DNA from 2 places in the Paenibacillus sp. FA6 genome. Region 1 is predicted to be linked to the other one. Evidence: riboswitches for the same ligand, from Rfam matches in the RefSeq annotation. Region 1 holds a riboswitch; the other holds the start of a gene.
The links. A riboswitch is a leader RNA that binds a small molecule or an ion and turns the genes downstream of it on or off. The one in region 1 is predicted to bind preQ1.

Region 1 (16,729 bases):
CGATATTCTTCCTTGATTGAACTCAGCATCACCCCAAGCGAGCTATGCTTCTTGTTACGTGGGAATTGGCGTAACACTGTAAAAAAAGAATATTGAGATTTAACCTTCGATGTTTGCAGATCATAAATTTCATTTAACACAGTACCCAGTTTATCTAGAATAGCAAATACACGGATAAATCCATTTTTATAGAAATAAACATATCGTGCGTAAGCCATTTGCTCATCTAAGGTCATATCATCCATATATCCAGCTGTTATAGATTTCCTGAAATAGGCAGATACAGAGTAGCTTTGTTCCAACTCAGTCAATGACGATATAAGACCACGAGTCCACACCTCAAGTTTACGTAAGTTATGAGTGGGGTCCTTATAGCGATTCATTTCTTGCTGAAGCAATTGGGTCGCCTTCTTCATCGTAACATAAGCATTCTCCAGTAAAGGATTACTTTCTTCATTAGACATGTCTCCAAGTAATTCTCTCAGCATAGTGATCCCCCCTATTTCCTTAACTGCCATACCCTTACGCTAAGATAACACAGTACACCAAACAAAGAGGACACGAGCAGATTATGAAGTAAAGCAGCAAATATATAGAGCTCAGCATTGCCCAAAGCATAGATGAGTCCTGCACCACTTAACACTTGCATAAGGCACAAAGTCACAGCCGAAATACCCAACATTTGTAATTCGCGATTTCCACGGTTCCCATGATAAGCCAAATGTGCCAGCGTCGCGACCATGATAAATAATAGTAACGCAGCTAGTCGATGAATAAAGGCTATCCCAACTCCACCAGATAGTTCTGGTATCCATTCTCCATTACAGAGTGGCCAGCCTGAGCATCCCCCAGACGAATTGGAATGACTAACATAAGCACCGATATATACAACAATATAACAATATCCTGTCGTCATCCAGGTCATATTTCGGAAAGTAGGACTCACCCGTGGCATCCTAATAAAATCTAGCTCACCCTTCGATTTATGTACTCTACGTATGCCTAGCGCGAGCATTAATGCACTTGCAAAAGCGATCAATGAAAATCCAAAGTGCAATGCTTTTACGGCAGAGGATTGGTCATAAATGACTGTGAGAGCCCCCATAACAGCTTGAACCAATACGAATATTAGTGTCATCACAGAATAAGCCCTTAAATCACGACGTTTGTTATATAACCAAAAAGCAATAACGACTGCCAAAGCTAATAAACCAGCTAGTCCACTTACCAATCGATGTGAATACTCGATTAATGATTCAACCGTATGTGCAGGGATAAACTTACCATGGCATAACGGAAACTCCTGACCACATCCTAGCCCCGACCCTGTTCTCGATACAACTGTACCGCCAAAGGTGGCAAAAAACATCACAAAGAACGTTAAATAACTGAGCCATTTCAATTGTTTCGTATTCAATATATTTCACCTGCTGATCTAATTATTTTTGCTTTTCAATTATACCCTATAAATATAACCCTGCCACAGTTCCTTTGTGACAATCTATTCATGAATAGAAAAACACCACCCCTATCTTGTTATAGAAGTGATGTGAATTTATTACTTACTAAATCGTGTTATATACATTTATGGCAGTTTGCAGAAACTGTTCAATTTCTTCACGCGATTTGCGAAGTTTATTTACAAAGCGAACGAGTTCTCTTCCGTCTGCATAAGCAACAAAGCTTGGTATTCCCATAATGTTCTGTTCCTCACTCACAGTTCCAACTTGTTCTATATCGACTTCTACGAGCGTTAATTGTTGTGAGAATTTCTCCTCAACCTCACCAATAAATGGCTCAATATACTTACAATCAGAGCACCAATCTGCTTTGAATATGGCAACCGTTAAATTTGGAGATTGTATAGATGCATCAAATTGTTCCTTCGAATTTACCTTTTTCATCTAACTTCAGCCCTTTCTACTCTTCTTTTTTATATAAGTGAACCAAAATGGGGAGTGGAAGTCAAATTTTAGAGACATACTGAGCATAGAAACAAATTCTTTGAAAGGATGTTCAATTATGTCGAACAAGCATTTGAATCCCCGATCATTTGTCAATACGTTAAGCCTTGTAAGAACTCTTCCACAGCAAGCTACCGAGGTGCTAAAGGGTAAATATGCATGTTGGAAATTATCACGCCCATTTCATAAACATCGTAGGATCTTAGGATGGAATGAGGCAACTGCACAAATAATAAGAAATCAAGTAGACAGAGCACTAGACGATTTGAATCGCTACCGAGACACTCATATTCACTTGGGCAAAGAACTTCAACCATCCTTAACGGATCTAGATCATAACATAATACACGAAATACAAATCGCTACAACTGCTGCCAACCAAAGCAACATCACACGTACTCAAGCCTACCTTCATTGTTATGAGTCCTACCCTGAACTCCATTGGGCCTTATTAGCCCATATGGTATCTCGCAATGGCGGTTGGAAAATGAGCGACCTGAAAGGTGGCTTAATGGCTGATCTCACGGATGGATCCCTCAGAGACGACATCTACCGAATGTTAGAACGCTGCAATGCTCTTATTTTCCAAGATGCCTATCCTCAACTTCAACTCTATATGCACAGTAGGCAACATGGTTGTAGCTTCTTCCATCTCCTGGAACATTTCCATGTATCTACGTTCATGAATTCCTTTTGGAGTCATTTCTGGCTTGATCGGAACAGTGCGTTGCTCGCTGTAGGATTAATTATTAATGAACAGCATTATATTGAGGACCGAGTCATTCAACAACCCTTTTACCAGAAAAAAGTCTTCCAAAGTTCAGCATATAAGATCAATCATCTAGCCCATGTGAATCAAATTCTCTTTCCTCTAAATGAGGTGACTACTTCGAACATGGAGGAGAGCCCTGATCTCAGCCCATCTCCAGGACTTGTCGGCTTAGTATTAGAAAATTTCAAGAATATCGATGAACGAATCAATCTCGGCAAATCATTATATGGTCTTCTTTTCGGATACAGTGATGTCCTGAACCGAGTCACTTCATATGCAACCAGCATCATTCATCAGGGCTCTAGAAGCGAGTATTGGCCACATTTATTCACTACAGATAAAGAAACAGCTATGAACTCCTCTATGGAGAGCTCACAGCTGTTAGATCATGAATGGCTATCGCCAGGACAACGCATTTACAGTCCCGTTCTAAATGACGTGTGGTTCGATATGCCCTATGACCCAATTCCTCGATACGATTGGCTTAAAGATAAGAATGTTACCCAATATATCTCCAAACCTTCAAGACCTATTCTAATCGAGATGAGTCACGATCATCGAGCGGCTCTGCAAAAGACAGCATTAGCACACGATATCGTAAGGAACTTTGATTAATATGGAACTCCCACTGTTAGTCGTTCGCACGATTACGAATACGTTTCGGTTGCAGACGCATAAGTGGTGCGAATACCTTCTGTAACATACGGGGGTAGCTGGATAATTCATCTTGACGTAGAACCCCAAGTACAATAAGCAGAACCAAGTAAATAACAACGACAGCGACTCCTACAACTAAACAGGTGACTAGATAAGCTAATCTATCTGGCATAATATGTACAAGTTGGATTCCTACTTGATTCAGTCCATACCCCGCTCCAGCGGACATAATAATCGTTATCATGAAGCTAATCCAGCGCTTTCCAAGTATGGTGAAAGGCACAATCACCTTAAGAAGTCTAAGATTAAGAAGCGTAATCACTAAGAAACAAAGCCCCGTTGCTGCGATAATACCATAGATTCCAAAGAATGGAGCTAGAGCGTAACTGGCTGCAAGCTTCACAACAACACCAATCATAACGTTGACCATCGATACTCTCGCTTTACTCACGCCGAGTAATATCGAATTGGAGGTCATCATCGTAATCTGAAATATCGTCCCTAAAGTAAGTAACATAATGATCCCACTGCCATCTAAATCTGTAAATAAAAGACCATTAACAGAATACGCTGCCACACACAGTGCGATAACCATCGGCATACCGGTTAGAATGGCAATTCTCATCGCCAATGTAATTTGTTGTTTAAGATATGACTGATCCTTTCGAGCGAATGCCGCTGATATGATTGGAATCAGTGATGTACTAAGCGCTATAGCTAGTATTGGTGGAATACCGGCTACTGGCTGTGCCCGACTTCCGAGAATAGCTAGAACTTGAGTTGCGTAAGTATCCCCTGACTGACCGATTAGCAACTCTTTGATAATAGAAGTATCAATAAAGTTCACGGCCGGAACAGCTAACGAGGTTAATACAATAGGTATCGATAATGTGAATATATCTTTATAAATACGCAACATAGGAAGCGACGAACCCTGACCCTCTTGAAGGTTAAGTGTGCGGTCCTGTCTACGTATTTTAATTGTAAAATATAACATAACCCCAAATGCCCCAATACTACCGAACACGCCGCCAAACGATGCGCCGGCAGCAACCAAACTGTCATCGTAATCCATTCGTAGCAAAATATACGCCAGTATGAGTGCCGTTCCGACTCTCGCCATTTGTTCTACAATTTGTGAGAGACCACCAGCCATCATATTGTTGCGGCCTTGGAAATATCCACGCATCATAGCAATGGTAGGAAACAGCAGAAGTGCAGGTGCTAAAGTACGAATAGCAAGGGTCGCTTCAGGTGTGTGAGTGCTGGCAGCGTAATACGGTGCACCCACATACAGGATCACAGTCATGAGAACCCCCATGACAGCAGAGAAGATTAAGGCTGCATGATATATTCTCTGTGCCTCATGTGGTTTCTCCAATGCGTAACGCTCGGATACCATCTTACTCAGTGTACTTGGAATTCCAGCGGTTGCTACCGTTAATAACATCAAATAAATGTTATTGGAAATCGTAAATGATGCATTCCCTACATCGCCTAACATATGCTGCAAAGGTACGCGCTGCGCCAAACCGAGAACGCGTGCGATCAAGGCAGCAGCAGCTAGAATAAGTGTGCCTTTAACAAAAGATTCTTTCTTTACCAAACCCGTTCCCCTACTTTCTCACGACAAGACAGCTCCGATTGCGAGCATTACATACGTTCATTAATATACGATGATCCAAATAAAGAAGATGATAACCATGGCAATTTGCAGGATGATCTTCATGACCATACTGCTAAATAGCCCCACTAATGAGCCAACACCTACTTTTGCAGACTTCGATACATTTGAACCCGATAGAAGTTCACCGATAAATGCACCTAGAAACGGACCAATAATGAGACCGAAAGCTGGAATCACAAATGGGCCAATGATGACTCCGATCGTGCTGAGAATGACTGATTTACGTGAGCCCCCAAACTTTTTAGTCCCCCACGCACCTACAACATAATCAGCAACAAATAATACGACCACAATTAACGTCTGAATGATCCAGAACCATACTCCAAAAGAGTCAAAATTAAAGAACCAACCATATACAAAGAACGCTAAATAAATGGCAAGTGCACCCGGGAGAATAGGATATATCGCTCCGGCAAGTCCTACAATAAACAAAACAATAATCAAACTCCACCCGAGTATGGTCATTTACCGTTTAGCCCCTCAAAAATAACATTTTTAATGACTTCCACAATCCCATCATCATTATTGCTCGCTACGACAATATCTGCTTCATCCTGCACATGTTGCTGTGCATTCCCCATCGCCACTCCTAATCCACATTGCTGAATTGCAGCCAAATCATTCAAACTATCGCCAACAGCAATCACTTCAGACATATCAATATGAAGTATCTTACATACTTCCGCAATCCCAGTGGCCTTATTGACTCCTTGAGGATTAATTTCAAGGTTAAATGGAGATGAGTTCGTTATCTCAAGACCATCCATGTCTTGTAGCTTCATAAGAATACGATGTAGAATATCGCTGTCTTCCGTGTAGTAACCGAATTTCAGCCACTCGTTATCTTCTAGCGGCTGCGTAATCCAATGTTCCTTGTTATAAATATTGTGAACTGAATATGCCCAGAACCAAGTATCCATCTCCATGGCGATTTCATGTAGCTCCTTGAGCCTTTGAACGTCAAGTAAAGAACGTCGATGAAGCTTATGTGGAGCACTCCAGACCTCACCTCCGTTAACCGTAACCATCGGGGTATCAAGGCCTAATTGTTCCGCATAAGGAAGGGCACTTGCGAAGGCTCTCCCTGTTGAAAGACAAACATGCACCCCATGTTCAGTCGCCCGTCTTATCCATTTTATCGTTTCTGATGAAATATTCTCTTCATCATTCAAGAGTGTACCATCCATATCCAGTGCCAATAATTTATACTTTGTGTTCATGGTGAGCTCCTCCTGTCAGAATACCCCAATATCTACATTGTGCTATAGAATGGTCATTATTGCGGAATATCATCAACTGCAACATCCTTCTTTGGTTTAGGTATTCCATCTAATCCATAAACCTCATCATAAGCATCAAATATTAGTCGTGCGATCGGAGCCGCACTGCTCGATCCAAATCCGCCCTCAGGAATCATCACAGCGACAGCTAATACCGGATTTTCTCGTGGCGCATAAGCGATGAATACGCCGTTATCCACTGACTTAGGACCAACTGTCTGCGTTGATGTACCTGTTTTCCGAGCAAAGTCGTATCCGAAGTTGTCAAAAGCGGACACTTTACTATTCATACCTTTCTTCACTACATTCCAATATGATTTATCGAAATTATCACCATTATTAACAACATTTAATACTTCAGGACCGAACTCTTGAACAATATTTCCATCACTATCGGTGATTTTACTAACGAGCTGTGGCTTCAATCGTTGACCTTCATTAGCAAGTGTTGCTGTAAATTGAGCAAGCTGTAGCGTTGTATACTTCCCGCCTTGACCGAATGATGCAAATGCCATAGCAGACTGGGTACTTCCCGCCGCTTTCACATCAACATACTCACGCCACCCTCTGTATTCACCAGGTAGACCACTCCCCGTCACAACGCCAAGTCCGAATTCCTTCATATATACATCCCATTTATCGATGGCGCCCGCTCCATACTTACTAACGAGAGGTTTACCTACCATATCCACCATAAAGGCATTCGAAGATTTCTCTATCGCTTTCGCTGGATCCATAGCACCATAGACAGTTCCACCTGAGTTTTGAACTCGTGCCTGATGACCTACTTTACCGAAATAGGCTGCACCTTTATCATAATACGTATAGTTCTTTGTGAAGAAGCGTTCATTTAATCCAATTAACACAGACAATGGTTTAATCGTAGAGCCCAAAAGGACAACAGATTCAGGATGAGTTCCTTTTTTACCAGGATTAAAAGAACGAATCGTTCCATTCTGGTAAATATATTCAACCTTCCCAGACCAATCTTCTGATGAAATGTTACCCGAACTCCACACATTTGTATCATAGTCCGGCATACTTGCCATAGCGACGACATTACCCGTCTTCACTTCCATAGCTACCGCGAAGCCAGTGGTCGCATCCTTATGAAGTCTCCCAGATACAGGATTCTTATGTAACCAATCTAATTGATCCATAATGGCTTGCTCAGTCTTCACTTGAATCTCCTTATTAATCGTTGACCACACATCATGTCCTTTTTCCGGAGGTACAATCTCGTCGATACCTTCAGGCATGTTACGTGGATCAACCGGTATCTTCAGATAACCGTTCTTACCTCGAAGTTCATCTTGATACATCAATTCTAAGCCATCAAACCCAACGAACTCGGATTCTCCATACATGAGTCCCGGGTCAGTCTGTGTACCATTCTTCATCTCTTCATTAATATTTTGATATTTGTCTAACGTTTTGGATCTTTTGAAATCTTTGATGTAGCCAATCGTTTGAACAGCAACGGTGTCCAGATCATATTGTCGTTCATTCTCCTCAATAACACTTATTCCTTGAAATTCAGTCTTATGTTCCATGAAATAAGCATTCTCTGCTTCATTAATCCCCATCTTAATACGTCTAGGAATAAATCCGAAATTCAATTTATTATTCAAATCCATCGCCGCTAGGACATCTTCTTTCGTTAAGTTCTCACCATCAGAATCACCAAATTCCGCGAATGCTGCTGCAATACCCTCAGCCAGTTTCTCTATTTCCGGATAGTTATCTCGTTTCTCCCCATCCGGTTTATCACTATAATTACTCTGCAAAGTAATATATAAAGATTGAACTGGTTTAGAATACGCCAGTTTTACACCCGTAGCATCTAAAATATTTCCGCGTGCAGGAGCGATGGGCACATTCTTCACATCTCTACTTGTTTCTTCACCTTTTAACGTAGGTCCTTCCACAAATTGCAATATGGCTAAGCGTACGATAATGACACAAAATATAAGGAATGTGCTGAAGAAAAACAAATTAATCCTCAGGTTAAAACTATTCTTATGTTTAGGCGATTCTTCCTGCACCCGATCCGGCACGTAGTCACTCACGGATTCATCCTCCTTTAGCTTTACCCTACTTAAAAGTAGTTCATTTACACGAAAAAATGTCTTTCTTATTCTAACATAAATTAAAGCCACCTACACCTTTACCATGTTCTTCATCTCAAGTCATAAATATGACGAATCAAACATAATGTATTTTCTTCTAACTTAGATTAATATAGATGTAGACAAAGTAGATTATTCAGGTGGTGAATATATGAAGTTGCGAATTCTCCTTTATAGATTCAGTAAAACTACAGTTATCATCCTTTTCCTATGTGTTTCTGTCTCTCTTCTACCCCAAAAGACATATGCAAATTACTTTACAGATTTCTATGACGGATTGGGGATATTCTCTGAGCTTCCAGCTCAGATGAATGAGTTAAAGAAAAGCTACGAGCAGACTTATAATGATCTAAATGATGCCAGAGCGAGCATTGAAGCATATGAACAACAAACTGCGCAGCTTATGGAACAGAATCGCCAGCTTACAGAGACGGTTCAACTATTGAAAGAATCAGAGATAGCACGTCAGAATCGATTCTCTCAAATAAAAAACATAGTCATTTGGGCAATTGCTCTAGCGGCAGGCTATTTCGTTCTTATTCGTACGGTCCGATTCGTGATGAGGCGCTCAAATAAGTGGTAGGTCTATTTAACTTCTGCCTAGGAGGTTTATCCCATGGATATACAAATCAATCATCCCAGTAATACTCCCATTGGACAAGCAGTCACCTTTTCCCTTGCGGAGGGAGATCTCATCCATATACTTCACCCCGAACAGATCGTTTCCTATCGTGGACCTTCTAACGGGCGTAGCGATCGTTTCATGAATGTGAATCGCATGTACCGCAAGGGCAAGTTAATACAATCTGACATGAGTGGTCCATCTCAATTTGTCGCAGCGCTGCCTCCTGGTTTTGCAATGAAGTCTGTGGAAATACAGAATGGTAGCGATCTACTGTATGATTTCCGCAGTCTTTTTTTCTATAGCGATGGCATTACTATGCAGACACGTGTGTTACAAATCAAGAATATGCTGGTCACCCGCGATGTAATAAAAGTTAAATTCGCTGGTACTGGAACCCTCGGCATCCTCACTCAAGGACCCGTTTGTCAAACCGAGCTTCATCCTACAGAACCTGTATATATCGATGCCGGAAGTCTAGTCGCCTATCCTGAGAATGCCAAGCTTGAGTTAACCGTATACGGAAACACACTCGCCAGCCAGCACATGAGCTATCACTGGAAGATGACTGGGCTTGGTTCCGTTCTCTTCCAGGCAGGTCGTCAAAACCATCGTTTGGAAAAAGACTGGGCTAATGATGGATTCATCAAGCGTGTACTTAGAGAAATCATCCCGTTTGGAGGTATTTTCATTAAGTAGTAGATTGGCAAATGAATTCTGACATAAGTTAACAACATGATTATTTACTGCTTCCATGTTATAATGATGCCGTTCTAAGCTTACAGTTTAAACGTTAGAACAATTGAAGATAATCCATGCTGATCCGCATGGAAGAGGTTCGCGAACTCCCTCTATAAAAAACTATTTACCTTATTCATTTGATTAAGATTTTTTTAATCAACTAAGGCTTTTTTTTGAGTTGGAATACAGTTCATGAATCTCCTATTCTTCTATGAATTTAAAGAAGATTGCGAGGTTTTTTGTGATGATTAAGGACAAAGCAGTCGTCGTATTCAGCGGCGGCCAAGACAGTACAACATGCTTATTTTGGGCCAAAAAAAATTATAGTGAGGTAGAAACCATTACCTTCGACTATGGCCAGCGTCATAAATTAGAGATTGAGTGCGCAGCAAGTATTGCAGCTGATCTAGGTGTCAAGCAGACCGTGCTCGATATGAGTCTCCTGAGCCAACTTGCTCCAAACGCACTAACTCGTCACGATGTTGATATCACTCACGAAGAAGGTCAGCTTCCTAACACCACCGTAGATGGCCGTAACTTGCTATTTCTAAGTTTCGCAGCGATCGTTGCGAAACAGATTGGTGCGAGACATTTAATTACTGGTGTTTGCGAGACTGATTTCAGTGGCTATCCTGACTGTAGAGACGTGTTCATTAAATCTCTCAATGTCACCCTTAATCTATCTATGGATTATAATTTTGTAGTTCATACCCCCCTCATGTGGCTGAACAAGGCAGAAACATGGCAAATGTCTGACGAATTAGGTGCATTCGACTATATTCGAAATCGTACATTAACTTGTTATAACGGTATCATTGGTGATGGCTGCGGAGAATGTCCAGCATGTAAGCTGCGTAAGGCAGGCCTTGATCAGTATTTAGCTGTACGCAACGATTCTGCATCACTCAAAGGTGGTGCTGAAGGATGACTCGTACACCAGGAGAATTTCGTATCGTAGATACTCTTCAGCGCTTCGAAGATGACATTCAACGTGACGAGCTCAGGTACCACAACAAAAGAGTACTGGTCAGTAAAGAATTCACTTTCGATGCTGCTCACCATTTACATGCCTATGAAGGAAAATGTAAAAATCTACATGGGCATACGTATACAGCCGTCTTTGGAATTAGCGGTGTCCCGAATGATATTGGATTAACGATTGATTTCGGAGAAATTAAGGACATTTGGAAGGAACGTATCGAACCCTTTCTTGACCATCGCTATCTGAATGAGACTTTACCAAAGATGAATACAACAGCTGAGAATATGGTCGTCTGGTTGTTCGAGCAAATGGAAGATGCCTTGCAAAACTCCAATCAATTTAATGATCAGAACGATATAAATCACTCTAGAAAGACCCGTACAGAGTTTGTAAGACTCTATGAAACACCCACAAGCTTTGCCGAAGCAAGACGGGAGTGGATGATCGGATGAGTAACTCTACGATAAATCGTCCAATTCCCGTTCTTGAAATATTCGGACCTACCGTCCAAGGCGAAGGGATGGTTATCGGGAGAAAGACGATGTTCGTTCGCACGGCTGGCTGTGATTATCGTTGCTCATGGTGTGACTCAAGCTTTACTTGGGATGGTAGTGGAAAAGAACACATCAGGCTCCTTACGCCTGAACTGATCTGGGATGAACTCACCCAAGTTGGTGGAGACCGATTCTCCCATGTCACGCTGTCCGGAGGCAATCCTGCCTTACTTCCGCAACTTGGTGGATTAATTCAATTGTTACACGAACGGAACATCACAGTAGCCGTTGAAACACAAGGCTCCAAATGGCAGGATTGGCTTGCTGACGTTGACGAAGTGACATTGTCTCCTAAGCCCCCAAGTTCTGGCATGAGTACGGAATGGGGAATATTGGATGTTGTTATGAATAACTTAAAGTCTCGTCCTTCAGCTCTTTCCCACAGTCTAAAGGTGGTTGTTTTTAACGAGGATGATCTTGATTATGCTGTTAAAGTTCATCTTCGCTATCCAGATGCTCCTATGTATCTGCAAGTAGGAAACGACGATGTGCACACGATGGACTCAGCTCACCTCACCTCCACCTTATTGCAGCGCTATGAATGGCTTATTGATAAAGTGATGGAATCCTCCATTCTGAATGATGTGCGGGTATTACCTCAGCTTCATACGTTAGTGTGGGGGAATAAACGAGGCGTTTAATTTCACTATAAATTTAGAATGGATTAGCCCAGTGCGACAGGACTAATCCATTCTAATCACTAAACCATAAAGGAGAATCATATATTATGTCAGGAAGACAACAGAATGAAATGAAAGACATCACGCTACTAGGAAATCAGGGCACGAAGTATGTTACAGAGTATGATCCCTCCATTCTAGAGAGCTTCGACAACAAGCATCCCTACCGTGATTACTTCGTTAAATTCAACTGCCCGGAGTTCACAAGCTTATGCCCTATTACAGGACAACCAGATTTCGCTGCAATCTATATTAGTTATATCCCCCATATTAAGATGGTAGAAAGTAAGTCACTTAAGCTATACCTATTCAGCTTCCGCAATCATGGAGATTTCCATGAAGACTGCATGAATATTATTATGAATGATCTCATTGCATTGATGGATCCCAAGTACATTGAAGTATGGGGAAAATTCACGCCACGTGGTGGAATTTCTATCGACCCCTACTGCAATTATGGACGCCCAGAAACGAAATATGAGGAAATGGCACAGCACCGTCTCATGAATCACGACATGTATCCAGAGAAAATAGATAATAGATAGATTACTTTGGATAAAAAGCATGCCGTCTTAGCTTGTTCAGAATGGTGACCCGTAAAATAATTACTTTGAGATAAGTACCCATTTTACGGGTCGTTTATAACGCTATTCTCCACTCAACCCATGGAACTCAACTATATATTGTCGTCATTGATGCCCACTGGGAATCGAATGACAACCTCTGTTCCGATCCCTTTTTCACTTGTAAACATAATGCTACCCTTCATTGCTTCTATGATCCTGAACGTCACCATTAGACCGAGACCAGTTCCTCTAGTTTTGTTAGAATAGTACGGTTCTCCCAAACGCTTAATTTCGTCTACTTCCATACCTTCTCCATTATCATAGATGTGGATAACAATCTGTTCTGTATCTTGATAAGCCCATATTCTAATAATTCCATCTTCACCCAATGCCTCAATGCTGTTCTTAATCATATTAATAAACGCTTGTTTGAATTTAGATATATTTCCACGAATCATCAATCCAGACGGAATATCAATCTGCACGCGCCCTCCTTGATAGTTAGCCAGAGGTAAAAGAATACCTTCTATATGCTTAAATTCTACGAATATATCCAGCAGAGTGACCTGTTCGATCTCAGGTTTCGCAAATGTCAGAAAGTCTGTAATAATTTCGGACGCTCTATCTAACTCCTCAAGCGCAAGCTTCAGATAACCCTTCTCTTTGTCCTTAGATTTCTCCTCCAGCAATTGAAGGAATCCCCTTGTGACTTGCAATGGATTTCTTACTTCATGCGCTACAGAAGCTGCTAGTTCACTAATAATATCCATCTTCTCAGAGCGCTGTAGTTCATTATTAAACCGTTCGAGTTCCTTAGAATACTCAATCACTCGAATATGATTTATCGCTAATTTTCTTCCGAGCACTGCAATGAGTGAAATCAGAAATCCGATCAGACCCCATTTCCATAGAAACACTTCATAATTTCCATGTTGCATATAAAACCATATGAACTCTGCTACAACCACAATTGAGAATATGGAAAATCCCAAAGCTATAATTCCAGCGTCTTTATTACCCTTAATGGCGTAGTATATGGCATGAATCATCAATATCATAGCTTGAATTATAATGAGTATACCTAAAATCGACACGGAGACAACATAATAAGCTTCGTATAGTTCATTATCTCGAAACATATTGATCAACATAAAGCCAAAACAAAACAGGGAGTAGATCATCTGAAATTTACGTAACTTACGAATAGATCCACCATAACCCTTACCAATCATAGATTCAAATATGTAGGTCAGACCTGGTAAAAAGGTAAATAGAGCTATATCAAATAGGGTGGTGTATAAGGTACCATACTCTCCGTAATGGGTATACAAAAAAGGCGAATATGTAATGATTAATATACCTATCGAAAATAACACAACATTTAGTGGGACCCATTCAGCTATTTGGGCCTTTCTTAAGAATATGGTACAAATAAGCATAACTATCGCTATAAAAATAATAGAACTTCCTAAAATAATATCTATCAAGTTTTTCGCGTTGAAACGCTGGAGTAGTGTCTGATAGTCTCCGACTAAAATCTCCTCAGCCATACCTAGACGATTATTCTGTGCATGCAAGATCATAACTATCTCTTTACCTTCATCCTGGGGATTTAACGGCAAAAGAATCGTATTCAAATCATACATATAGGTTCTATTGTCCTTATACACTATTTCATTGTCTAGATATATATGGACCTGATTCGCATAAAGCTTATTAATGAATATAGCTGGAGTCTTGATTCCAAATGCCGGGAGTCTAAATTTGATCCACAAAACATCACTTAGATGCTCACGATTTGAAATACTCAGATTTGAGTCACGCCAAGTCCAGGATTTTAAGGGATGAACAGCATTTATATTCTTTATCGATTCTCTATCACTCTGATCCCAATAGTATTGCCATTCCGTAATTGGAGTGGAATAATGCCTTGGCTCCTCTTGAGGAAATGCATAGATCGTATTAAAAGATGTACCAACAATCATCATAAATATAACAACAAACACACTTCTTATACCCCACTTCATAAACGCACCTCAACGTAAAATAAATAGTACTCTCTCTTCGTTTATTTTTCAGTATTATTCAAAATTCGACAGCCTTCGTTACTTCCCTCTAAAAAAATACAAATTATTGAAATAATTTATTTATTTTTTCAGTATAACTGATTTCCACATAGGTTTACCTCAATAACTGTGATAAAATACTTGAAAAAGGGAGTGATTCTATGAAATGGTATAAAGATTTCGAGAATGATATAGCCCATATTTTTATGACTTCACAACGCGTAATAGAGAATTTCCCACCACCACTAAATCACAAAGGTTTAACTTACTTAAGTAAATTTGATGCCCGACAAGAGGATAGTGCAAAGAACTATATCTGTTACCTACTACCTTTCTGGTTAAAGGAAATGACTCATCTAAAGAAAGAAGATTGTGTCGCATTATCTGTTGGTAATGTATTCGCCATGCTCTATTACTTCATTCAGGATGATATCATGGATAGTAAAGACAACTTAGATCGAGATCAAATACCACTTGCAAATTTACTTCATATGCATTTCCAAGAAATCTACAGAAGCCTTTTCACTTCCACTTCCCCATTCTGGACATACTTTCAACAATACATAATAGATTGGTCAGACAGTGTTTCTAATGAGATTCAGCAGGATTATTTCCACACGGATTTAGCTATGATGGCCAATAAAGCAGCCCCCCTTAAGCTGTCTAGTACAGGTGCTCTATTACTATCAGGGCAGCCTGACCTTGTGTCACCCATATCAGATATGATCAATCATGTCCTCATTACTTTACAAATGGCTGATGACTGGATTGATTGGCAGGAAGATTATAAGGAAAACAACTATAACGGATTACTATCTATGATTAAAGCGGAGAATGATACAGGGGAACCTATAACCATCGGATATATTAAAAATGCTATCTTTGTCCATGGTGTAATGAAGCGTTATACAGAAATCGCCATTCGCAATCACGCTTATATTCAACAGTTAGACTTAATGCTTCCTTACCTTTTATCCTTTCACGAAACACTCGTTAATGACTTGATTAAAGATGCTGAACTGATTGAGGATGAGAAAATACTGCAAATAAATGGTGGCTTACATTACTGGTTATCAAAAAATATTAAATAATGATAGATTTATTTCACTTCCCATGTTATCCTTATAAAGTAAGTATTAACCAATTTGAAAGGGTGATTCTAATGGCGCAACAGGCTCTCCTTCAAACACAAGTCATTAACAAGGCATGGGAAGATCCAAGCTTCAAAGCACTTCTCTTAACAGATCCTAAGAAAGCAATCAAAGATGTACTTGGCATTATGATTCCGGAACATATTAAGCTCAGAACAGTGGAAGAATCATCAGATGTATTCTATCTAGTGCTCCCTTCTAGTCCATCTAGCAATAACCCAGATAACACTCAAACAAAAGCAAAGTGGTAATTATTTATCACCTACTTCATAGATTACTGCTAAGGGGTTGGGAACGTGGCACTATCTTATGTTCCCATCCATTATGGATTCACTCCAGGATGGATGGGAACGTAATGATCGCCTCTGTCCCAACCCCTTTCTGACTTTTATAATGAATTTCCCCCTGCATAACTTCAATAATTCGAAAACTCACCATTAATCCTAATCCAGTACCTTTCGTTTTATTCGAGAAATAGGGCTCTCCCAATCTTAATAGTTCCTCCTGATCCATTCCTTCACCATTATCTTGAATATGGACTGACACAACTGAATGATCTTGATAAGCCCATATTCTAATATTTCCCTCTCCTTCCCAAGCCTCAATACTATTCTTAATTAAATTGATAAGAGCCTGCTTAAACTTAGATGAATTTCCCTTGATCGTAAGATCAGGAGGTATCTCTACTTGGATCTCTCCTCCAGATAAATTAGCAAGTGGTAAAAGAATACCTTCAATATGTTTCAGTTCATCACGAACATTCAGCTCCGTTGTCCGGTCAAATCCAGGCTTAGCAAATATCAGAAAATCAGTAATGATATTCGATGCACGATCCAGTTCATCAAGTGCCAGTGCCAAATACTCTCGATCCTTCTGTT
Region 2 (16,729 bases), 140 kb from region 1:
CTTCAAATTGCTCTACTTGAAGTAACCGTCTTAAGAGAGCTGTCCGCTCTTCTAAGCTTAATTCCACTCGCGGAGATTCTGCTTGGCGGTTTAGCCAGACCCGTTCATCTTCCTCATGAATATGACTGAATTCATAAGCAATCGTTCCTGTATAAATTTCACGCAACTTCACAATAGCATCCCAACCATTAGGTACGCTCTCAGGTGCATGATGCCATATTAAGGAAGATGGAAACGCTTTTAAATCTTCCTTTGACAAATTGTACCTTTCTGATTCAAGCAAGCTTGTATCAGAAGCAGGTCGAAGCCCTAAAGGATCAATATCTGCTGCTAGATGTCCATAGGCACGGATATTCCATACTAACTTCCCAGCATCTACACCCTTTTTCAGCAGGTTGCGATCCCAAGAAATTCGTTCTGAAGGTGCTTGCGGACTACTAACTTCATCAGCAATTATAGGAGGTGCTCCCCACAAACTAAATAAATGTTGAAAGGTCTCATCGACAGATTCAGGGTTTCTCAAAAATTGATCGTACTGTTCCTGTACATAACCAAGATTGGGACCATAATAAGTTTGCCATGGATCATTTGTGTGTTGCTTATTCATTATCATTGTCGGATATACCTCCGTTTTGAACTATGATAGTTGCTTGGTGAAGCGTAAATTTCATAAATCATTAATATATCTAGTATAGCCCTTTAAACACAATAGCTGAAATAGTCTTTTCATATTGTTATCATCTAATAAACAGATCAATCAAATAAAGAGTACTCTGGTTTTCTTTCAATATTTGCTATACTCATCATTATCACCGACTACATTATTATTATTCCTTGTAAACTTGAAAGGAGACGTTCAATAATGTCCTCATTTTTCAGCTCTGATAATACACATACTTTCCATGCATACACCACAGCACATCTAATCCAGCTCAGCATTCTGATCGCCTTATCTCTATTATTGTTCACGTTCAGAACTTCTATTAAAAGAGAGCCTTCCATCAAAAAGATGATTCGTTATTTGATCGCTGGAATCTTGATCGCTTCAGAAGTCGCACTAAATATCTGGTACGTCGCACAAGGAATATGGAATCCTCGAACAAGCTTACCTCTTGAATTATGTAGTATTACTTTGTTATTAGCTATAATCATGCTTTTTACTAGAAGCCGTTTATTGTACTCCATTGTTTTTTTTGCTGGAATTACAGGAGCGCTACAAGCTGTACTTACACCAAGCCTAGATTTTACATACCCGCATTTTCGTTTTCTACAATTTTTCGCAGCCCATTTCGCTATTATTCTCTCAGCATTATATATGACCTGGATTGAGGAATACAAACCCACTTGGAAGTCGATTGGAACCGCCATGATTTCCTTAAATATTCTCGCTATTATAGTTGGATTTATCAATTACATCATAGGTTCTAATTACATGTTTCTTATGCACAAACCAGCCACCGCATCTATTCTTGATATTTTGGGCCCGCATCCTTATTATCTATTATCAGAGCAAGGAGTCGCGCTTCTTTTCTTCACCTTGCTACATCTACTGTTCTTCGTATTACCTGATCGGTGGAAGCGACGATCGATAAGGAGAAGAAGAAGGATGAAAGCCAATTCACAAATATAATAAAGGTAGTTCAAAAAGTACTGTATTATAAAAATAGAGCCGTGAACTTTCATCCGTTCATCGGCTCTATTCATTGACCGTCTTAACGTTTAGGAATAGATAGTGTTACTTTATCATCCTTTAATGGTTCTCCGAAATTCGGTGTCCCATCCATGTTCCAATTTATTATTTGAGCCCGAGTATGACGATTTGGATCGTATAAAGGATCTCCTACAATTTCTTTATAGTTACGAGCGTGATAGACAAATATATCTTGTTTGCCATCTGCCGAGACAGTAAAGCTATTATGCCCTGGTCCGTATTGTCCCGCCTGCTCATTGGTTTGAAATACCGGTTGCTTCGACTTGATCCATGAAGCTGGATCAAGTAGATTCGCATCATCCTCTGCCGTAAGAAGCCCCATACAGTAATTATGGTCTGTAGCGCTAGCTGAATAACTCATGAATATCCGACCATTCCTTTTCAGAACAGCTGCCCCTTCATTCACCTTAAACCCAATCACTTCCCACGAATATTCAGGCGTGCTAATCATCACTTGTTCACCACAAAGTGTCCATGGATTACTCATCTCAGATATATAAAGATTGGAATTACCCGCGATTGCTAAATCTTTCTGAGCCCACACATAATATAGTTTTCCCTTATGTTCAAATGTCGTAGCATCGAGTGCGAAGCTTTCCCATTTCGTCCGAACCTGCCCCTTTTCTTTCCATGTTCCTTCGAGAGGATTAACAGATTCATTCTCTAATACATACATCCGGTGATCGAACAAACCTTCTTTCGTTTCATTGGTGTGTGCAGCAGCAAAGTAAATATACCACTTACTATTAATATAATGAAGCTCAGGAGCCCAAATATTAGCGCTTAATATTCCAGTATCATGCTTGCGCCAAGCAACCACTTTCTCAGCACTTTCCAAGTCCCCAATGAACTTGGCTCGACGAAGCTCTATACGATCGTACTCAGGAACCGAAGCCGTGAAATAATAGTATTTATCAGTATGCCTATATACCCAAGGATCGGCACGTTGCTCCACAATCGGATTATTTATGCGTCCACTCTTCTCCATGTCTTTCTCTCCTTCTATTTACATCAATCATTTTGTGTTTTCCTAATCCTCTTCATCCAAGGGTTCTCTTCCTTACCCTTTCACCCCCGAAATGGCCACTGATTCAATAATTTGTTTTTGAAACACTAAGAATGTAATTAGCATCGGCAACAAGGCAATAATAGAGGCTGCCATAATAAGTGGATAGTCCGTCTGTATCGCATAAGTAGCGTTAAAATTCGCGATAACAAGTTGCAATGTCTGTTTCTCTGGTGAGTTCAAATAAATGATAGGCGCCAAATAATCATTCCAGATACCCATAAACCATAATATAAGCTGTGCAGCTATGGCAGGTTTAATCAATGGAAAGGTAATGGAGCTGTAAAGGCGGAAATAAGAGCTACCATCAATTTTAGCTGCCTCAATAATGGCATTAGGTATACTGCTCAAATATTGACGCAGGAAGAAGATCATCACGATATTCCCGAACAATCCTGGCACAATCAATGGCAATAAAGTATCTATCCAACCCAGCTGAGAAAACAAGAAGAACTGTGGAATCATAACTGCTGGATAAGGAATCATTAATGATGAAAGCATAAGCAAGAATATTTTATTTCTTCCTGGAAATCTCAGCTTAGAAAAAGCAAAAGCGGCTAAACTCGAGGTGAACGTCCCGACTATTGTTACCGATATCGCAATAATCAAGCTGTTCTTAATCCCGCTAAGCAATGGACCTGCTTCCCAAATCTCCTTATATTTGCTCCATACGAACGGATTAGGTATCCATTCTGGAGGCAAAGCAAATACTCCCTCTTTACCCTTAAGCGATGTTGACAACATCCATAACAGTGGGCCGATCATGAACACCGCACCAATTAATAGCAAAATAAATACAATGGTATTTGTAATTCTAGTTCTCTTCGAATGGGACATCTTATTCATAGTTTGCTCTCCCCCTCATATCAATCGACATCGAACGATGACTTCTCGTTCATTCTGAATTGGATAAGAGTCACGACAAATATGAAGCCTCCGAGTACTACTGCCATTGTAGAAGCATAGCCCATTTGGAAGCTAGAGAAAGCCTTCTGCCAAATGTAGAACACCACAGAAGCCGAAGCATATTCTGGCCCCCCCGTTGGGGTCATAATGTTCATCTCGGTAAAAATTTGCGATCCTCCGATAATATTAGTAACAACGATAAAGAAGGTCACTGGACGTACCATAGGCCAAGTAATATGCCAGAATGATTGAAATCCATTAGCCCCATCTAGTTCGGCCGCTTCGTAGTAGGATCTCGAAACACTTTGCAACGCAGCCAAGTATAGTAGCATCGTATACCCGAGGCCTTTCCAAATCGCCATAATCATCAAGGCCGGCTTAACTGTATACTTATTGGCCATCCAGTTAGGACCTTCTATACCGAACAGATCAAGAAATTGATTGACCAATCCATAGTCCCCGTTATAGGCCCAGTTCCACATAATAGAAACGGCTGCCAGTGAGGATATAACTGGAACGTAATAGATGACACGAAAGGTTGTTGTACCGAGAATACCTCGGTTCAATCCAAGCGCTAATAATAAAGCCAGCGTGATTCCGATTGGAATTCCAAGCATCATGAATAGTGTGTTAAATGTTGCTTTATGGAACAATTCATCGGTGAAGAGATCCTTAAAGTTGCTCAGACCGATAAAGTTCATCTGACCCAATCCATCCCAGTCTGTCATTGAACCGTAGATCGAATACATCATAGGATATAGTGTGAAAATCATTAACCCTAACAAAGGAGGAAGTATAAACAAGAAGCCGTATATTTTCTCTTTGCGATATAGTTTGGATTTAGTCTTCATTACATTCACCTCACATTCACCTCAAGTTCTGATTTCAGAATGAAAATGATGTTAGTTGAGAAAATCCACAACTAACATCATCTTACATCTGGTTTTAAAAGAAACTTATGTTATTTATTTTTGGATTTTTCTTCTTGTTCAATTGCTTTATCTAATAACTTTTGCATTTTTGGCTGTTCAGTCTTCACGTATTCAGCAGCTGTAACTTTGCCGTCGATCACAGGTTGAACATCTGTGAAGAACAGGTTGTACCATTCAGCGTTGTATGTGTAATGACCAGGTAATACTCTTCCATATTCATTTACGATTTGTAGAAATTCTTCTTTGTTGGCTGGTTTAGTAGTCGTATCTGCAGCCCACTCAGTAGCCATATCAATTAGGTTAGGAATTTGAACTTTAGCTTTCACAAGCGCTTCCATACCTTCTTTCGATGCTGTCAAGTAGTTGATCAATTCAACAGCTTCTGCTGGATGCGCCGATTTAGCAGATGCGCCGATACCCAGGGAACCCGTCCATGATGCTGATTTACCTGTTGAACCAGCAGGGTAAGGAATCAAGTCATATGTGAAAGGCAGTGTTTCATAAGTGCTCATATCCCAAGGACCTACAGGGAAGAAAGCCATTTCGCCTTTCATCCAGCGCTGGTAAGTATCCAACGTTTGTGCTTGTTCAGTTGAAGGTGTAATTTTATGCACGTTTTGCATATCTGCGAAAAATTGTAGCGCTTCTACAAATTTCGGATCATCGATGGTTACTTTTGTTTTAGTAGCATCGATCCAATCCGCTCCGTTACTCCATACAAAGGATTGTAGAGCCCAGTTCACGTTGAAACCGGTAGCATATTGATCAGATTTACCATCGCCATCCTTATCAATTGTCAGTTGTTTGGAAACCTTGATGAATTCATCCCAAGTGTAAGGAACATCTTTGTCAGGTAGAGGAATACCTGCTGCTTCAAACATATCTTTGTTATATCCAAGTGCGAATGGTCCTACGTCTTTAGGCATACCATACAAGTTACCTTGTCCTGCCATTGTACCGTCATAACGATACAAATCGACACCGTATTTCCAAATGTTATCTAGGTTAATATTTTCATTACCTTCAACATAACTTGTAAGATCCAGTAACACGCCGCTGTTCACATAAGCCTTCAAGTCTCCGGATTCAAAGTAGAATACGTCCGGCACACTTTTCCCAGTAATGGATGCTTTTAGCTTCGTTGCGTATTGGTCAGCTGCTGTAACTATAATCTTAACCTTAACGTTTGGATGATCAGCCTCAAATTTCTCAATTACTTTCTTATAGGCCGCTTGCTCATCCGTTCCACCTCTGTACATGAATGTTAGTTCTATCTTCTTATCACTAGGTTTAGCACTAGTAGTTTTATCAACAGTACTATTCTTTTCGTTTGTACCTCCACAGCCCGCAAGCACAGTAGCAAATACCAAAATGAGTGTCATTACGATAAATAGACTTTTTTTCTTAATCACTTTAACCCCTCCATAAATTTAATAAGAAAGAAATCTTCCGAAATTGATTGGAAGCGCATACATAATTGATAATTATTTAATTACGTATATTATCAATTCTCACCCTCAATCTTCAGTAACGACTGATATTCCAATGTACTTGAAATATCTTGGGACTCATCATCCTCTCTTTGCGTGTGGAGTAGTTAATATTAACATTAATCAATAACATCTTTATTTCTAAAAATAATTTACCAAATAAAAACGAATTAGTCAACATAAATATGAACTGATTTATACTTATGTTGAATGATCGATAATAATTACCTTTAAGTCTTAATCACTTTAGAATATACTGAAATTATAGATCCCTGTCCCAGAATACGCAATAACTATAAATCAATTTAGATTTACCTAAAATAAATAATTTAAAAGGAAGGAATTCACTCATATGATTTATATTAAAAATCTCATGTCTGGCATTAATATTTTCAAAGCGTTAGGTTCAGAAGTTCGTATACAAATACTTGAGTTACTAGCTAACAACCAAAGCCTTAACCTTAATGAAATAGCAAGTAAACTCAATCTTAGTAGTGGTGCTATTACGATGCATATCAAGAAGCTAGAAGATAGTGGTCTAATTGAGATCAATACCTCCGTTGGCAAGCATGGGCTACAGAAAATTTGCTATCTAAATAAAGATAAGCTGATGGTGGATTTAAGAAATAAAGAGGTCGCCAATCTGTATGAGGTCGATATAAAGATAGGTCATTACAGCAACTATCATGTCGTTCCTACATGCGGGCTCGCTACAAAAGATAGCATTATCGGAGACTTTGATGAGCCTAGGTATTTCGCTGATCCACAGCGTGTTGATTCTGAAATCATCTGGTTATCCGAAGGTTTTCTAGAATATCGTATTCCCAACTACTTAAAACCAAATCAATCATTCAGTGAAATTCAATTCTCAATGGAACTTAGCTCTGAGGCTCCAGGATATTGTGATAATTATCCGTCTGATATTTACTTCTATGTTAATGGTATTGAAATTGGATGTTGGACCAGCCCCGGAGATTTCGGTGAAATCAGAGGAACATTTAATCCTGACTGGTGGCCTCCCCATTTGAATCAATATGGTATGCTTAAATTGATACGTATTAATAATGATGGCAGTTACATCGATGGTTGTCGGATTTCAAACGTTACACTTAAAAATATTCAACTCGACTACAAGAGCGATATCCTTTTCCGTATCGCTGTCACTGATAATCCTACCAATAAACGAGGACTAACCATCTACGGTAAATCCTTCGGTAATTATGCTCAGGACTTGCTCTCACGCGTACTTTACACAGTCCATGAGGATGATAGTCCCACCTTAAGTTAAGGAATACATTCACTGAGTAAATCCGTGCAGGAGATAGTGACTATGCTAGACGCTCCAAATAAAAAGGTTGAGCAGAATGATCCTGCTCAACCTTTTTATTATATTTCCCTAGCCATTCATTATTTACGTTCAATAATGATTGACTTCGTATAATTATCCCACTCGACCGTAGCACCTAACGCATCGGATATGAATCGAAGTGGCACATAATATGTTCCTTCATAGTTCATGAAAGGCTCAGCAAGCTTCACCTTTTTACCGTCCACAAGTGCTTGGTTGGAACCATTCTTAAGAACAATAGTTGAACCTGTCAGATCATCAATAACTGTAGCTTGCTTCAACGTATTATCCCATTTCATTTCAGCATCCAACTGTTCAGCAACATGTCGAAGTGGTACCATCGTCGTTCTATTCACTTCGATAGGAAGAGAATAATCATAGTACCAACCATACTCTTCATCCACAAGCGTTTCTAGAATAACATACTTACTCGTAATACTCATATCTTCTTTCAAGAAACGATACGCCTCAGATTGACCTTCGAAATTACGTAGAAGGGTTCCAGGAGTAATCTGATCCACAGCTAATATATCTAGCTCCAAAGCGCCTTGAGTCGTGTCTACTTTATTTATAGTAACAGGCTTATTCACATTCCAGATTTCACTTTTAGAATGAATCTTAATTTGCTTCACTGGAATTCCTTCCATGATCGGAAGCTGAACGATAAGATCTACATTTTGCTTACGTATCTGTAGCTTGTTATCAAACATAATATCCATTGACAGCACTGTATCTTTACTAAACACTTCATTCAATAATGGTTCTTCTTCGAAAAGATCCTTTATATCTCTATCATAGTCCACCAGTATATCATTCAATACCTTTTGCAATTGATTAGTCAAATAAATAACGGTGGCTTCTTTATCTTGGATAACACTTTCCCATGAATCAAAAGATGATACTTTATCCTCAAAGTATTCTTCTTCTAAATATTCCTCGCTATACATGTTTAATCCAGATTCATAAATAGGATAATACACATCATATAACGTACTAATTAATTCTTTGACCCCTTCTTTATCCTTAGATACACCCGTTAGGAAGGATTTAGCGAGACCAACCAATTCATCTCCACGAACATCCACATGAAGCTTCTTGAGACTTAATTCCTCACCATACACGGTATCTGTTACGGTTGACAAGGATATCGATTCTGGATTAGGCGCATTCTTGAAGAAGAACTTACCTACATCTGTTATCAATTTAAGGGATTGTTCAGTAGATGGTTGAAGACTAGCTAAATCTACGCCATACGCTGAGTTCAATGTATCGAGAGGGATAGAGACCGGCTTTTTAGCTCCTTGGACCCAAATAATCATCTCTTTCTTATCCACGGATACATGGAACGGCACCTTTTTTCCATCCAAGCTCAATGATCCTTCTACAGATGCAGTTGATGCATCCTGCATTTTAACATGGTCAATACTTAATGAAAATGAGTTCAGTAGATCAATCATTTTCTTATCTTCTTCACTGGCCTGCCCGAGTGCAGGTACAATTTCAAGTGAAAAGGTTTGTTTCGATTCTGAAGATTTGACCGCAAAGCTATCTACCATACTTTTGTTAATATCCAATCCCCCAACAGATTGACATCCAGATAATATTACAAGCATGGATGCCAGTACTGAAGCTATTAACCATTTGATACGTTTCATTTCTTGCCTCCTCAGTAAATTTAAATTACACTTATTTACCAAGTATGCCAGTGGGCGATTATTCTGTAAAGAGAAATTTCTCCTACATTATACCTATTATAAATACGAGTTCAAAAAGTCAGGTTTTCAGCACTAAAATGTCTGCTTACGATGTTGCGTTTTTTCAAAACGCTTCAGAAGATTGAATGAAGCAAGGGAGTGAGTGAGGAGCTACACGTTTTCGTAGAAAACGACTTCGGAAGCATATGCTAGGGCCGGTTGAATTCAATCTTCGATGTCGAATACGCCTCTTACTATACTTCGTGATCAAAAGATGACTTTTTAAACTTCCTTTATGATCTTTAGTCCAACAATAACTAGATCTCGATCCACATTATCCATTTCGGCAACTCCCGGCAGATAACCCCATTGCTTGAATCCATACCTTGTTAGAAGCTTTAAACTTCCTTCATTATGTCCGAATACAAAGCCAACCAGGTTAGTAACCCCAAGCCTTGGACATTCTTCAATAGCTTTCTCTATTAGGATACTTCCGACTCCGGCACCACGGTAATCTTCTGATACGTAAATACTAATCTCCGCCGTCGCATCATAAGCCGCCCTTCCGTAGAAGGATTGAAAGCTCATCCAAGCGATGACATTGCCTGCCGATTTCATAACCCATAGCGGTCTGTGGTGATCATTGTGTTCAAGAAACCACGGGCTTCTGCTCTCTACGCTCACTGGTTCTAAATCTGCTGTAACCACCCTACCTGCAACCGTTGAGTTATAGATGTCTACAATGGATGGTAAATCTTCAATTTTTGCATAATCAATAACGTAATCCTGTAAGTTCATTCCTATTTCCTCACTTCATATATAGTTCGACTTGCTCTTCACTCCAACGCCATAGATGCTCGGCATCCTGCTTATTATTAGCACGTACTGAAAGGTTCTTCACTTCTTGACGATAGAAGTATTCCCCGCTTACTCCCGTAATTTCAGATGATGTTGCTAGATATATAGCTGATTGAGCTCCTTCTTTCGGAGTCAGAAAAAAAGGACGTAACAAGGCGTACACACGTTTACCAAATCCCGTCTTACGGTCAATGCCAAGATTAGTCATGACCGCACCAGGATGCAAGCAATTGGCTGTCACTCGAGAATCCTTTAACCTTTCAGCTAATTGCTTAGTAAACAGAATGTTCGCCAGTTTAGATTGTGCATATCCTTTGACAACATGATATCTTTTCTTTAAAGCTGGATCATCGAAATGGATCTTCCCAACCTTGTAAGCTCCAGAAGAGACATTCACAATTCGACCTTGTTCGGCATTCTTAAGTTTATCTATCAACAAATTTGTGAGTAGGAAATGTCCCAAATGATTAATACCCATATGTATTTCAAAACCATGTTGCGTGTATTCATGCTTCAAAGAGACCACACCCGCGTTGTTAATGAGTACATCCAAAACATCAAACTTCTTTTTGAAGTCCACGACTAACTTACGAATACTATCCAAATCACCTAGATCCCCAAGCATCCATTCGATACGCTCTGACCCACTCTGTCTTACAGCCTCTTCATGAGCTAATCTAGCTCGTTCTTCATTCCGGCAGACCATGATGACATGAGCCCCTCTTTGGGCTAATTCAATGGATGTAGCAAGCCCCATTCCTGAATTAGCTCCGGTCACCATGACGACTTTATTTCGCATGCACCATCATCCTCCTATCTAATAGGTAATAGTATAATCAATACCTTAGGTTCTTTACATACTAATTTTACACTACAAACTATCCATATAGCTCTACTCTCTTTCTCATTTATGAGTAGATGTTTATAATACAATTAGATATACACGCTTTTCCACCTTGATATGGCAACACGAAAGGATGACAATACAATGAATGAAAGATTGATTGAATTAGATACTGCAATGCATCAGCAAGGATTGGATGCCTCAATTATTACAGATCCTAAGCATATTTACTATTTGACAGGCTTTGCTAGCGATCCGCATGAACGGTTCTTGGGATTAGTACTTATGCGCGGAGAGGAACCTGTATTAATCGTACCCGCCCTTGATGCCGAAGCCGCTCATGCTACATCCTCTGTTCAGAGAATTATTACGCACGCTGATACAGATCATCCATATACACTACTTAAGAAACAACTTCGAGCGAGTATTCACTCCCTCGGCATTGAGAAGGACCAGCTAACCGTCTCTCGCTTTGAGCTCCTTCAAGAATCCATTGGTGCACAGTCATACCATGATATTGGTCCTATACTCCAAAGCATGCGAGTAAAGAAGACACCCGAAGAAATCGTCCGAATGAAACATGCCATTAACCTTATTGAAGAGGTTCTCCGTCAAAGCCTGACTCGAGTTCAGGTCGGTGTAACTGAAATAGAGTTAGTCGCTGAGATTGAATATTTGATGAAGAAGCTTGGCGCAGACGGTCCCTCTTTTGATACGATGGTGCTTTCTGGACCTAACACGGCTCTTCCTCATGGAATACCTGGGCAACGAAAAATTCAAAATGGTGACTTATTAATGTTCGATATGGGCGTATTTGCGAATGGCTATGCTTCTGACATTACGCGCACATTTGCAATTGGAGACATTAGTAAGGAACTTACTAATATTTATAATGCAGTTCTTGGCGCCAATCTACAAGGTATTCAATCCATTCGCCCAGGAGTAACATTAGCATCTGTAGACCAAAGCGCTCGTAGTGTTATTGAACTTGCAGGATATGGTCCCCAGTTCATGCATCGACTTGGACATGGACTAGGAATGGATGTTCATGAGTATCCATCCGTGCATGCAAACAATATGGATCTGGTTCAGGTTGGTATGGTATTTACCGTAGAGCCAGGAGTCTATGTTCCCGGTTTGGGTGGAGTACGAATTGAGGATGATATTGTCGTAACCGACGATGGAGTAGATGTATTAACTTCTTTCCCTAAAGAGCTAACTATAATCGGTTAATAACCACAAGAACCTGACGGAGAAACTACCGTCAGGTTCTTTGTTATAGAAGTGTATCGGTCGAAATTCCTCCATTTTAATCTTCATCTTTAAATTTAAAAGAACGAGCTATATACAGAAATGGCGTTCCGGCAGCTATGAGTACAAATTTAATAATATAGGTGGTGAAGAGAATTTCCAGCCACACTTCCCAACTATATTTCGGTATGGAGAAAGCAATAGAGCAGAATATCAATGTATCTACAAAAGAACTGATCATCGCACTTCCGTTGTTACGAATCCAGAACTGTTCAGGTTTGGGATAAAACTTGCGAATCCAACTGTATAGCCTTACATCAAGAAATTGGCTTACGAAGTATGCTGTAAGACTTCCTAGTGCCAATCTTGGCATGAGTCCGAAGATAGCCTCCAGTGGAGCTTGAGCAAAATCTCCCTCTTGCGGAGTAAAGATGAGTGCCATTTGCATAATAACCGTCGTCATCAACAGGGTGAAGAAACCGAACCACACTGCCTTTCGTGCCTCTCCATGACCATACTTTTCATTTAAAAGGTCACTAGTCATATATAAACTTATATACATCGTGTTGCCCAGAGTCATAACAATTCCGAACATATCGATAGTTTTAGTAACTTGAATGTTGGCAATTACCGTAGCTACACCAATCCAAGCATAAAGTCCCTTTTTGCCAAAAAGGCGATAGCATAGTAAAAAAAGTGAAAAATTTACAACAACATAAAAAATACCCCAGCCTAAATTAAACATGGTTGTCCCCCTAGTTTTGTTACGCGGGATAGTTACGAACCGCGGTTCCAAACGTCATAGACGTTCAAAACATGGTTTACTTTATCACAGAAGACTGCGCTTGCCAAGCCTGCAAACAAAAGAAACCAAAGCAACCCTCTGCTTTGGTTTCTCATGTATTGGATTATGAAGACCCTACTTACCTAAGCTTGTGTAGCATCTAAATCTATATTACGGTCATTGTATACTTTCGGGTCATTCTCTTTTAATATTTTGCTAGAAATAAGACCTGAAGTCATCGAATCATTCACATTCAGTGCTGTACGTCCCATATCAATTAGAGGTTCCACAGAAATCAGTAGACCTGCTAATGCAACAGGTAGGCCCATCGTAGAAAGGACAATAAGTGATGCAAAGGTAGCACCTCCACCGACTCCTGCCACACCAAAGGAACTAATCACAATAACCAGAATCAATTTCACAATAAAGCTCCAGCTTGTTGGATCTATACCTACTGTCGGAGCAATCATCACTGCGAGCATGGCTGGATAAATTCCGGCACAACCATTCTGACCAATGGTAGCCCCGAACGTAGCTGACAGATTCGCGATACCTGTAGATACACCGAGTTTCCTCGTTTGAGTCTCTACATTAAGTGGAATGGTAGCTGCGCTAGAGCGTGAAGTAAATGCGAATGTCAGCGTAGGCAGTACCTTTTTGAGATATACTAGCGGCTTGAACCCGAACAGCGTGATCAATATTAAATGAATAATAAACATAACAATCAAAGCTACATAAGAAGCGATTACGAAGTTAATCAGCTTTAATATTTCATCAACATGAGTCGTAGCGATAGTTTTGGTGATCAACGCCAATATACCGTACGGAGTCAGTCTCAACACAAGGGTAACCATTCGCATAACAACAGCATACACCGCATCGATCAAATCGCGGAAGACTTGTGCCTGCTTGGGCTTCTTACGATCTATTCCAAGAACTGCTACACCGATAAAGGCAGAGAAAATAACGACAGCAAGCGTAGAAGAACTACGGGATCCCGTCATATCTGCAAATGGATTCTTCGGAATAAATTCAAGCATTTGCTGCGGAATAGATTTATCTTCAACAACGCCAAGTCTCTCCTCTAATTTCAAACCCTGTGCCTGTTCTCTGTCACCGCTCTGAATATCAATAGCCTTTAAATCAAAGCTCAGCGTGGTGATAATACCTACAGATGCCGCAATTGCAGTCGTAAGTAGAAGAACTGCAATAATAGAAAAACTCATCTTCCCAAGGTTCTTAACACCGTTCAAATTCATGATGGCAGAAATGATTGACACCATGATTAGCGGGATCACGATCATTTGGAGCAACCCTACATAACCATAACCTACCAAGTTAAACCATTCCGTCGACTTCCCTATAACAGCGGAATCTGGTTTGAAGAAGAATTGTAGAATAACTCCAAATACAATTCCCAACCCTAAACCTGTAAATACTCGCTTCGTGAAGGAAATATGTTTCTTTTGCATCCATACGAGTAACCCGATCAGTAACAGCATGACTACGATATTAATAATAATCCATAAAGTTTCCATTATATATGCCCCCAAAAAATTAAAATATATTGCTAAACAAATAAGTTAGAATGTCGATATTTTTTATAATAGCACATAACCAAGTATTTGGATAGGGATAGTTTCACATCGATATGTTGGTGAACCACTTCAGCAATCCGATCAAATTCCTGTTCCTTGAGCACGTTAGAACTATATGTATTCCTCAAAGTTTTTAATCCTTTTTCCACACGAATACCATCCAGCCAAGACCTACGAAAGGCATCGTTATGAAATACACCATGAAGATAAGTTCCCCACTTGCATCCGTCTACTGTTCCCCAACTCAAATTAAACATAGACTACCATTGCCAAGCCTGCAAACAAGATAAATGAATGATTAAATTCATGGATTTGCGAAGTTTACTGAAAAGTTTCAAAATTGTTGAAAATAACGCTATTCAATTCTCTGTTCTTTCTGTAAAATCAATAGAAACCATAAGCACAATATGCAAAGGAGATGTTTCACCATGTTCGGGATTAGAAATTCTATAAGTCGTAAGTTCATGTCCGTAGTTACTATCGTACTATTCATTGTTTCTTTGCTCTTCAGTATAAGCTTCTATCTTGTTCTAATGAATATATTCAATAATTATGTATTACCTGAAGTTGATAACAATCTTAAGATGAGTTCTACTGATACATACAAACACTTAAATACTTCTCAAGTGTTGCAAACACAGAAGGGAAACGAAGGATCTCAAACCACACTCTCCTATTACTTCGATGAAAAAATGAACCATTTTAGATTACATAATATTTATCTCGCTAATGTAAAGGATCATGAAGTAGTCGTACTAGCCACAAACAGTATATCAACCCTAAAAGTGAATCAATCTATTCCATTCCAGGAAGAAATGCAAACCGCAGTCGATAATAAGACCGCTACTAGCGAAGTATATACTAACGAACATGGCACATTTAAAACTGATTTTATAGCTATTCCGGGGAGTACAATGATTCTGGCAGTCAGCTTAGATGCGAGCTTTATCTTGGAGGAGACTCAGTTTATTATATGGATCTGTATAGGGATAACTCTTCTTGGAATGCTGGTGGGTTTAAGCATTGCTTACTTCAGCAGTCGACGCATTATCCGACCGATCGTTCAACTAGCGACACACAGTAACCGTCTCGCACAAGGTAATCTGCAGCAAGATATCATCGTTGCGGGACATGACGAGGTAGCTCAACTTGCCGGCAGTTTCCAACAAATGACTCATAATCTAAAAGAAATGATCGGACATGTCCAACTAACCTCTCATGAAGTATTGGCTGGATCTAATGATTTATTAAACCGCACAGAAACTATGAAAACGATGGTCGAACGCTCCAACTCAGTCCTTCAAGAGATTGACAAAGGTAGTGAAAGTATTGCCTCGACCTCCAAAGAAAATGCCATCGCAATGGAAGAGATCACCCAAGGAATCACGCACATTGCCAATTCCTCCGGTGATGTATCCGAACAGGTAGCTGAAGCAACTAATGAAGCTGTTAGTGGTAATTTACTAGCACAACGTGCTATAGAGCAAATGCAACGATTAGAGCAGACCTCTATAGATTCTCTAGAATCCTTCCGTTCCATGAATAAACGTTCGCAAGTGATTGGAGAAGTGGTTACTTCGATATCCGAGATTACTAAGCAAATACAAATGCTCTCACTTAATGCATCTATCGAGGCTGCTCGTGCTGGCGAGCATGGAAGGGGATTTGCAGTTGTTGCAGGAGAGGTTCGTAAATTATCTGAGCAATCCCGCATTGCAACTCAAGACATTGAGGAACACTTATTAACGATCCAAAAAGACACTGATGCCTCAGTTACTACGATGAGTCATGTCCATCAAGAGGTCCGTTCGGGTAAAGAATTAGTACAAGATGCTGGAAAAGCCTTCAATCAGTTAGATATTCTCATTCACAATGTTAATCAGAGCATACAAGCCGTATCCGCAGCAACACAACAAGTATCAGCAGGCACGGAAGAAGTCAGTGCATCTGTAGAAGAAACGGCATCAATCACATCAAGATCTCGAATAAGTATGCATGAAATCGCAACTACAAGTGAGCAACAATTGAATGAAATGGAGCAGCATCGTTCAACCGTAACTCGTCTCCATGAGCATGCTATTCAGCTACAAGAGGCTATCCAACAATTCAAAATATAGTTATTCATCTACCACATTAACTCATTCACTCAAGGCGCCGATAGGCGTCTTTCTTATGGTAGACACCCATAATATCGTATATCTTCTTCATATCGATATGGTTGCGGACCACCTCAGCGATTCGATCGAA

Region 2: it holds a riboswitch for preQ1, as region 1 does, so the genes downstream of both, ACP8HI_RS16800 (queuosine precursor transporter) here and queC (7-cyano-7-deazaguanine synthase QueC) in region 1, are expected to answer to the same signal.

Annotation. Positions count from the first base shown of each region.
Region 1 covers NZ_CP188820.1:3,433,172-3,449,900, forward strand. The annotation lists gene ACP8HI_RS16080 (Cthe_2314 family HEPN domain-containing protein) at 1-488, opposite strand, end outside; gene ACP8HI_RS16085 (COX15/CtaA family protein) at 500-1,417, opposite strand; gene ACP8HI_RS16090 (thioredoxin family protein) at 1,566-1,904, opposite strand; gene ACP8HI_RS16095 (DUF2515 family protein) at 2,023-3,351, shown strand; gene ACP8HI_RS16100 (putative polysaccharide biosynthesis protein) at 3,368-4,999, opposite strand; gene ACP8HI_RS16105 (DUF456 domain-containing protein) at 5,060-5,545, opposite strand; gene ACP8HI_RS16110 (Cof-type HAD-IIB family hydrolase) at 5,542-6,300, opposite strand; gene ACP8HI_RS16115 (peptidoglycan D,D-transpeptidase FtsI family protein) at 6,357-8,429, opposite strand; gene ACP8HI_RS16120 (hypothetical protein) at 8,641-9,072, shown strand; gene ACP8HI_RS16125 (AIM24 family protein) at 9,106-9,810, shown strand; PreQ1 riboswitch class I at 9,939-9,982, shown strand; gene queC (7-cyano-7-deazaguanine synthase QueC) at 10,097-10,780, shown strand; gene queD (6-carboxytetrahydropterin synthase QueD) at 10,777-11,286, shown strand; gene queE (7-carboxy-7-deazaguanine synthase QueE) at 11,283-12,029, shown strand; gene queF (preQ(1) synthase) at 12,116-12,613, shown strand; gene ACP8HI_RS16150 (ATP-binding protein) at 12,745-14,661, opposite strand; gene ACP8HI_RS16155 (hypothetical protein) at 14,862-15,791, shown strand; gene ACP8HI_RS16160 (NHLP leader peptide family RiPP precursor) at 15,863-16,102, shown strand; gene ACP8HI_RS16165 (ATP-binding protein) at 16,182-16,729, opposite strand, start outside.
Region 2 covers NZ_CP188820.1:3,571,074-3,587,802, forward strand. The annotation lists gene ACP8HI_RS16745 (2-oxoglutarate dehydrogenase E1 component) at 1-613, opposite strand, end outside; gene ACP8HI_RS16750 (YwaF family protein) at 863-1,630, shown strand; gene ACP8HI_RS16755 (glycoside hydrolase family 43 protein) at 1,713-2,699, opposite strand; gene ACP8HI_RS16760 (carbohydrate ABC transporter permease) at 2,772-3,614, opposite strand; gene ACP8HI_RS16765 (carbohydrate ABC transporter permease) at 3,644-4,534, opposite strand; gene ACP8HI_RS16770 (ABC transporter substrate-binding protein) at 4,645-6,027, opposite strand; gene ACP8HI_RS16775 (ArsR/SmtB family transcription factor) at 6,458-7,393, shown strand; gene ACP8HI_RS16780 (copper amine oxidase N-terminal domain-containing protein) at 7,513-9,108, opposite strand; gene ACP8HI_RS16785 (N-acetyltransferase family protein) at 9,430-9,945, opposite strand; gene ACP8HI_RS16790 (SDR family oxidoreductase) at 9,956-10,804, opposite strand; gene ACP8HI_RS16795 (M24 family metallopeptidase) at 10,994-12,082, shown strand; gene ACP8HI_RS16800 (queuosine precursor transporter) at 12,159-12,845, opposite strand; PreQ1 riboswitch class I at 12,850-12,894, opposite strand; gene ACP8HI_RS16805 (L-cystine transporter) at 13,028-14,422, opposite strand; gene ACP8HI_RS16810 (hypothetical protein) at 14,455-14,739, opposite strand; gene ACP8HI_RS16815 (methyl-accepting chemotaxis protein) at 14,911-16,599, shown strand; gene ACP8HI_RS16820 (cobyric acid synthase) at 16,625-16,729, opposite strand, start outside.